DNA from 2 places in the Carnobacterium divergens DSM 20623 genome. Region 1 is predicted to be linked to the other one. Evidence: a T-box and tRNA genes for the amino acid it is inferred to sense, from the RefSeq annotation. Region 1 holds a T-box; the other holds one or more tRNA genes.

Region 1 (3,259 bases):
AAGGTTCGTTGTAATGCTCTGGATCGTTAATCCCTTGACGAATTTTATCAACTAAATCTGCTGCATAATCTTTTAACAAATAACGAGGTACTACTGAGCCTGACATATTTCCCCAATAGACATAGCTCCAATCCGCGTGTTCTAACATAAACTGAATATCTTCGTGCTCTGCTCCTCCATCTTTTGTAAAAAACTTCAATCCATTGTACTGAAAGGGTAAATGGCTTGCGGTAATCATAATCGCTGCATCACAATCATATTCAATATATTGAGTTGCCATAAACATGGCTGGTGTCGTTGCCAGTCCAACATCAATAACTTCAAAATTAGCATTAACTAGCCCTTCAATTAAAGCGCTTTTAATTCGTTCACTAGACAAGCGACTGTCGTGTCCCACTGCAATTCTTAGCGGATAATGCGGGTCATCCACGGCTAACTTTTTAACTTCCTTTAGCCAAAAAGCAAACCCATAGGCTATTCGTTCAATTCGATCATTCGTTAATGTAACAACTTGGTTAGGGGTCTCCAAAGCGACCCCTCTTACATCAGAACCGTTTTGTAATTCGGTTAATACAGGAATTGTTGATTCATTCATAGATAGATGTCCTCCTTAGCAATTGAGCTTTTTTAACAACTTCTCTTAAAAAGAAGTCCATTTACTAAAATAATCGTATAACTTTTTAGCATCTTCTTGATCTTTTGAAATAATCAAAACGGTATCGTTCCCGCCAACGGTTCCTACCATTTCAGGAAAATCAATGGCATCTAATAATGCTGCAATCACATGGGCATTTCCAGGGATGGTCATAACGATTGTCATAAATTCAACTCTTGTTAATTTGATTACCACTTCTCCAATCGTTTGCTCCAATTTTTCTTCTTCTGACATTTTATTATGTTGGAAAATCGTGTATTTAACATTTCCATTTGCAGAGTTGGTTTTAACTAAATTCATCTCTTTGATGTCTCTTGAAATCGTCGCTTGAGTAGCTTCTACACCTTCTTCTTTTAAATAATGAAGCAATTCTTCTTGTGTTGAAATCGCATGGTTGTTAATAATTTGTTTAATAATCATTTGTCGGCTTGATTTTTTCATAATGATAAACCCCTCCTTTATTTTCTCTCCTTTTTTATTATACCAAAACAAAGCTCATTCTGCTTTTATTTCCCACTAACTTTTCATTAAATAGTCAAAAATAACATATTTTAGTAAGATAATGATAGAATTCCGACGGGTTATTTGTTATACTGATAGCAAGTTCATATCACTTTTGTTGAAGAAGAGAGTACTTTTTTAGGGAGTTTTTAGCGAGTTGGGACAGTGAAAGCCAATAACGAAGCAAAAAAGGAAGCGCACTTTGGAAAAAATAATTTGAAATTAGAGTAGAATTATTCGGATTTGTTATCCGTTATCAGTAAACAAGCGGTTTGTGCCTTTATGGTATAAACAATTAGAGTGGTACCGCGGGATAATACCTCGTCTCTTTTTTGACATAAGTCAAAATTGGGCGTTTTTTTTATGCTCTTTTTTCCAAAATTGATTGATAAATAGACACATTAGGAGGAATTTAACATGGATTACAAATTAATTATCGCTGAAACGTTACAAGATCAAATTGGCGACACTTTAACAACTGAAGAAATTTATACCTTGTTAGAAAAACCAAAATCAGTGGATCATGGTGACGTTGCGTTCCCAACTTTTTCATTGGCCAAAGTTTTCCGTAAAGCACCACAACAAATTGCAACAGACTTAGGTGAAAAAATCAGCAATCCAATTATTGCTAAAGTAGAGGTTGTTGGACCTTACTTAAATTTCTTTTTAAATAAAGAAATCGTAAGTGACACTATTTTAAAAACAGTCCTTGAAGAAGGTGCTCACTACGGCGACCAACAAATTGGACATGGTGAAAGTATTCCAATCGATATGTCTTCTCCTAATATTGCAAAACCTATTTCAATGGGTCACTTGCGTTCAACAGTAATTGGGAATTCCATCGCTGAAATTGTACGCAAAGTTGGATTTAAACCCATTAAAATTAATCACCTTGGCGACTGGGGGACTCAATTTGGGAAATTAATTGTTGCCTACAAACTCTGGGGTTCTGAGGAAAAAGTTAAAGCTGAACCAATCAATGAATTATTGCGTTTATATGTAAAATTCCACGAAGTTGCTGAAACTCAACCTGAATTAGATGACGAAGCTCGTGCTTGGTTTAAAAAACTAGAGGACAATGATGAAGAAGCGGTTGCATTGTGGACTTGGTTTAGAGAAGAATCCCTAACTGAATTCAATCATATCTATGATATGTTAGGTATTACATTTGATTCATTTAACGGAGAAGCCTTCTACAACGATAAAATGGAAGAAGTTGTCTCTATTTTAGAAGAAAAAAATATTTTAAGCGTTGATCGTGGCGCAACGATTGTAGATTTAGAAAAATACAACTTAAATCCTGCCTTAATTCGCAAGTCTGATGGTGCAACTCTTTACATCACTCGTGACCTTGCTGCTGCCCTTTATCGTAAACGCAATTACAACTTTGCCAAATCATTGTATGTAGTAGGAAATGAACAAAGCAATCATTTCAAACAATTAAAAGCTGTTTTAAAAGAAGCTGGCTTTGATTGGGCAGAAGATATGCACCACATTCCGTTTGGTTTAATCACGCAAGGTGGTAAAAAATTATCTACTCGTAAAGGGAAAATTGTTCTATTAGAAGAAGTATTAAACGAAGCTGTTGCTTCTGCTAACGAACAAATTTCTGCTAAAAATCCAGATTTAAAAGACAAAGAAAAAGTAGCTGATCAAGTTGGGATTGGAGCGGTTGTCTTCCACGATCTTAAAAATGATCGTTTAAACAACTTTGACTTTACTATTGAAGAAGTTGTACGTTTTGAGGGAGAAACAGGGCCTTACGTTCAATACACTAGAGCTCGTGCAATGAGTATTTTACGTAAAGCTAATGTTGAAATAGACTTAACTGCCCCACTTGCTTTATCAGATAGCTACAGCTGGGAAGTTGTAAAATTATTACAAGAATATCCAGACACCATTTCAAGAGCATATGAAAAATTTGAACCATCTGTAATTGCTAAACACGCGATTCACTTGGCACAAGCCTTCAACAAATATTATGCAAATAGCAAAGTTCTTGCTGATGATGCTGAAAAACCAGCACGTTTAGCTTTAGTTCAAGCAGTTGCAACTATTTTAAAAGAAGATTTACGTTTGCTTGGCGTAGAAGCACCTGACGAA
Region 2 (3,259 bases), 1.3 Mb from region 1:
TGTGCCAAACCTTCTGCTATTGCTGTTTTACCAACACCAGGCTCACCAATCAAGACAGGATTGTTCTTCGTTCTCCGACTCAACACTTGAATCAAACGATGTACTTCCTTTTGACGTCCCACAACAGGATCCATTTTTCCAGCTCTGGCTAGCGCAGTTAAATCTCGAGCCAAAGAATCTAACGTAGGCGTTCCACCAACTGATTGAGTTGCTGTAGTCTTACTACGCTTACTTTTGCTATCACTAACACCAATTTTTTTAAGTAGCAGCTGTCTTGTTTTATTTAAACTTACATCTAAATTACTTAATATTTTAGAAGATAAAATTTCTTCTTCGCGTAATAAGCCCAATAATAAATGTTCCGTTCCAACTAATGGTGCTCCTAAACGTCTAGCTTCATCTGTTGCAAAAGTAATAACTTGTTTAGCTCTAGGAGAGTAAGGTAAAATGACATTTTTAGAAATACTTCCCATTGTTCCATATCCAGTAAAATGTTCAATTTCTTCCCGAACATCCTGCTCGTTAACGGCAAATTGTCTTAGTGTTTTACCTGCCATGCCTTCTTGTTCAATCACTAGTGCTAATAAGATATGTTCTGTCCCAACTGAATGATGACGAAAACGTTTTGCTTCATCTTGTGCTAGAATTAAAACCATTTTAGCTTTCTCTGTAAATAATTCGTTCATTTTAACGCCTCCATCATTTATTCATATCTTAAATTGTCCACAAATGCGATCAAAATCTTTGCTCGTAAACTATTTTCATTTTTTTCACTACTAGCCAGAACATTTTTTTCCAGTGCAGAGAGCATTAAGGTAGCTTCTCTCTTAGTAATAACTTCATCTTCATATAATTTTTGAATAATTGAATAAGCATCTTTTTGGGAAATTTTCTCTCCAATTATTTGAATCATCGCATCTAGCATTTCTACTTTGTCTAATAACTTCACTTTAATAATTCTAATATAGCCACCACCGCCACGTTTACTTTCAACTAAATAACCTTGTTGAACAGTAAAACGAGTATTGATAACATAGTTAATTTGAGAAGGTACACAATTAAATTGATTAGCCATTTCACTACGTCTAATTTCAATTTGTTCATGAACACCTAAAACTTGTTTCAAATAGGCTTCAATGATATCTGACATATTTTGATTTTGCATAAGTCTCCTCCTTCTTAAACGGTTTAATAGATTTTGACTAATACTGACTTTAATTATACGAGAAAAATGTTCATTTGAAAAGCAAGTCTACTTATTTCAATAAAAAAATTCAGTTTATGTAAAATAAAAAAGATGAGTTATCCATATCTAGGATAACTCATCTTAACTTTGTCTTCATTATCGGGAAGACAGGATTCGAACCTGCGACCCCTTGGTCCCAAACCAAGTGCTCTACCAAGCTGAGCTACTTCCCGTTTTGAACTCGAAGATATGATCTTTATTTCTAAAGAATGCACCCAAGAGGGGTCGAACCTCTAACCGCCTGATTCGTAGTCAGGTACTCTATCCAGTTGAGCTATGGGTGCAAATGGTGCCGAGGGCCGGAATCGAACCGGCACGGTGATCACTCACCGCAGGATTTTAAGTCCTGTGCGTCTGCCAGTTCCGCCACCCCGGCATGGAATGTGGATCAGATTTTTCAATCTGGGCAATCTTATTATTAGTCTAACAAGCGGAAAACGGGGTTCGAACCCGCGACCCCCACCTTGGCAAGGTGGTGCTCTACCACTGAGCTATTTCCGCAAAATGGTGCCGGCTAAAGGAGTTGAACCCTCGACCCTCTGATTACAAATCAGATGCTCTACCAACTGAGCTAAGCCGGCTATATAAAATAAATGGTGCGGGTGAAGGGACTTGAACCCCCACGCCGTTAGGCGCTAGATCCTAAATCTAGTGCGTCTGCCAATTCCGCCACACCCGCAAAAGTATGGCATAACTACACATTTGAAATGCTTAGTTATGAGTCATGTAGGATTCGAACCTACGACCCTCTGATTAAAAGTCAGATGCTCTACCAACTGAGCTAATGACTCATGGTGGAGGTTAACGGGATCGAACCGCTGACCCTCTGCTTGTAAGGCAGATGCTCTCCCAGCTGAGCTAAACCTCCATATGAAATTTAAAATAAATAATCTGCGTGGCAACGTCCTACCCTCACAAGGGGAAACCCCTAACTACTATCGGCGCTGAGAAGCTTAACTTCTGTGTTCGGCATGGGAACAGGTGTATCCTTCTCGCTGTCGCCACCACACTTCTTATTTAGTTGAGACAACTTCGTTCTCTCAAAACTGGATATTGTAAGCACAATTTACTTTTTGATTCATGTGTTCCACCATTTATTTGGTTAAGTCCTCGACCGATTAGTATTGGTCCGCTCCATACATCGCTGTACTTCCACTTCCAACCTATCTACCTGATCATCTCTCAGGGGTCTTACTTGCCGAAGCAATGGGAAATCTCATCTCGAGGGGGGCTTCACGCTTAGATGCTTTCAGCGTTTATCCCTTCCACACATAGCTACCCAGCGATGCTCTTGGCAGAACAACTGGTACACCAGCGGTGTGTCCATCCCGGTCCTCTCGTACTAAGGACAGCTCCTCTCAAATTTCCTACGCCCGCGACGGATAGGGACCGAACTGTCTCACGACGTTCTGAACCCAGCTCGCGTACCGCTTTAATGGGCGAACAGCCCAACCCTTGGGACCGACTACAGCCCCAGGATGCGATGAGCCGACATCGAGGTGCCAAACCTCCCCGTCGATGTGGACTCTTGGGGGAGATAAGCCTGTTATCCCCAGGGTAGCTTTTATCCGTTGAGCGATGGCCCTTCCATGCGGAACCACCGGATCACTAAGCCCGACTTTCGTCCCTGCTCGACTTGTAGGTCTCGCAGTCAAGCTCCCTTCTGCCTTTACACTCTACGAATGATTTCCAACCATTCTGAGGGAACCTTTGGGCGCCTCCGTTACTCTTTAGGAGGCGACCGCCCCAGTCAAACTGCCCGTCTGACACTGTCTCCCACCACGATTAGTGGTGAGGGTTAGAGTGGTCATACAGCAAGGGTAGTATCCCACCAATGCCTCCACCGAGACTGGCGTCCCGGCTTCTATGGCTCCTACCTATCCTGTACAAGCTGTACAAACACTCAATATCAAACTGCAGTAAAGCTCCATGGGGTCTTTCCGTCCTGTCGCGGGTAACCTGCATCTTCACAGGTACTATAATTTCACCGAGTCTCTCGTTGAGACAGTGCCC

What was found. A T-box is a leader RNA that pairs with one kind of tRNA and senses whether it is charged. The one in region 1 lies ahead of argS (arginine--tRNA ligase), so its partner is inferred to be a tRNA-Arg.
Region 2: it encodes a tRNA-Arg, which carries the amino acid that the T-box ahead of argS (arginine--tRNA ligase) is inferred to sense. The anticodon was not compared.

The regions. Positions count from the first base shown of each region.
Region 1 covers NZ_JQLO01000001.1:1,353,122-1,356,380, forward strand. Annotated here, with positions in the region: gene BR52_RS06595 (phosphohexomutase domain-containing protein) at 1-595, opposite strand, end outside; gene argR (arginine repressor) at 641-1,096, opposite strand; T-box leader at 1,266-1,488, shown strand; gene argS (arginine--tRNA ligase) at 1,574-3,259, shown strand, end outside.
Region 2 covers NZ_JQLO01000001.1:2,609,266-2,612,524, reverse strand. Annotated here, with positions in the region: gene BR52_RS12425 (ATP-dependent Clp protease ATP-binding subunit) at 1-686, opposite strand, end outside; gene BR52_RS12420 (CtsR family transcriptional regulator) at 704-1,165, opposite strand; tRNA gene BR52_RS12415 (tRNA-Pro) at 1,346-1,419, opposite strand; tRNA gene BR52_RS12410 (tRNA-Arg) at 1,457-1,530, opposite strand; tRNA gene BR52_RS12405 (tRNA-Leu) at 1,534-1,622, opposite strand; tRNA gene BR52_RS12400 (tRNA-Gly) at 1,676-1,747, opposite strand; tRNA gene BR52_RS12395 (tRNA-Thr) at 1,752-1,827, opposite strand; tRNA gene BR52_RS12390 (tRNA-Leu) at 1,841-1,925, opposite strand; tRNA gene BR52_RS12385 (tRNA-Lys) at 1,965-2,037, opposite strand; tRNA gene BR52_RS12380 (tRNA-Val) at 2,039-2,114, opposite strand; rRNA gene rrf (5S ribosomal RNA) at 2,140-2,255, opposite strand; rRNA gene BR52_RS12370 (23S ribosomal RNA) at 2,345-3,259, opposite strand, start outside.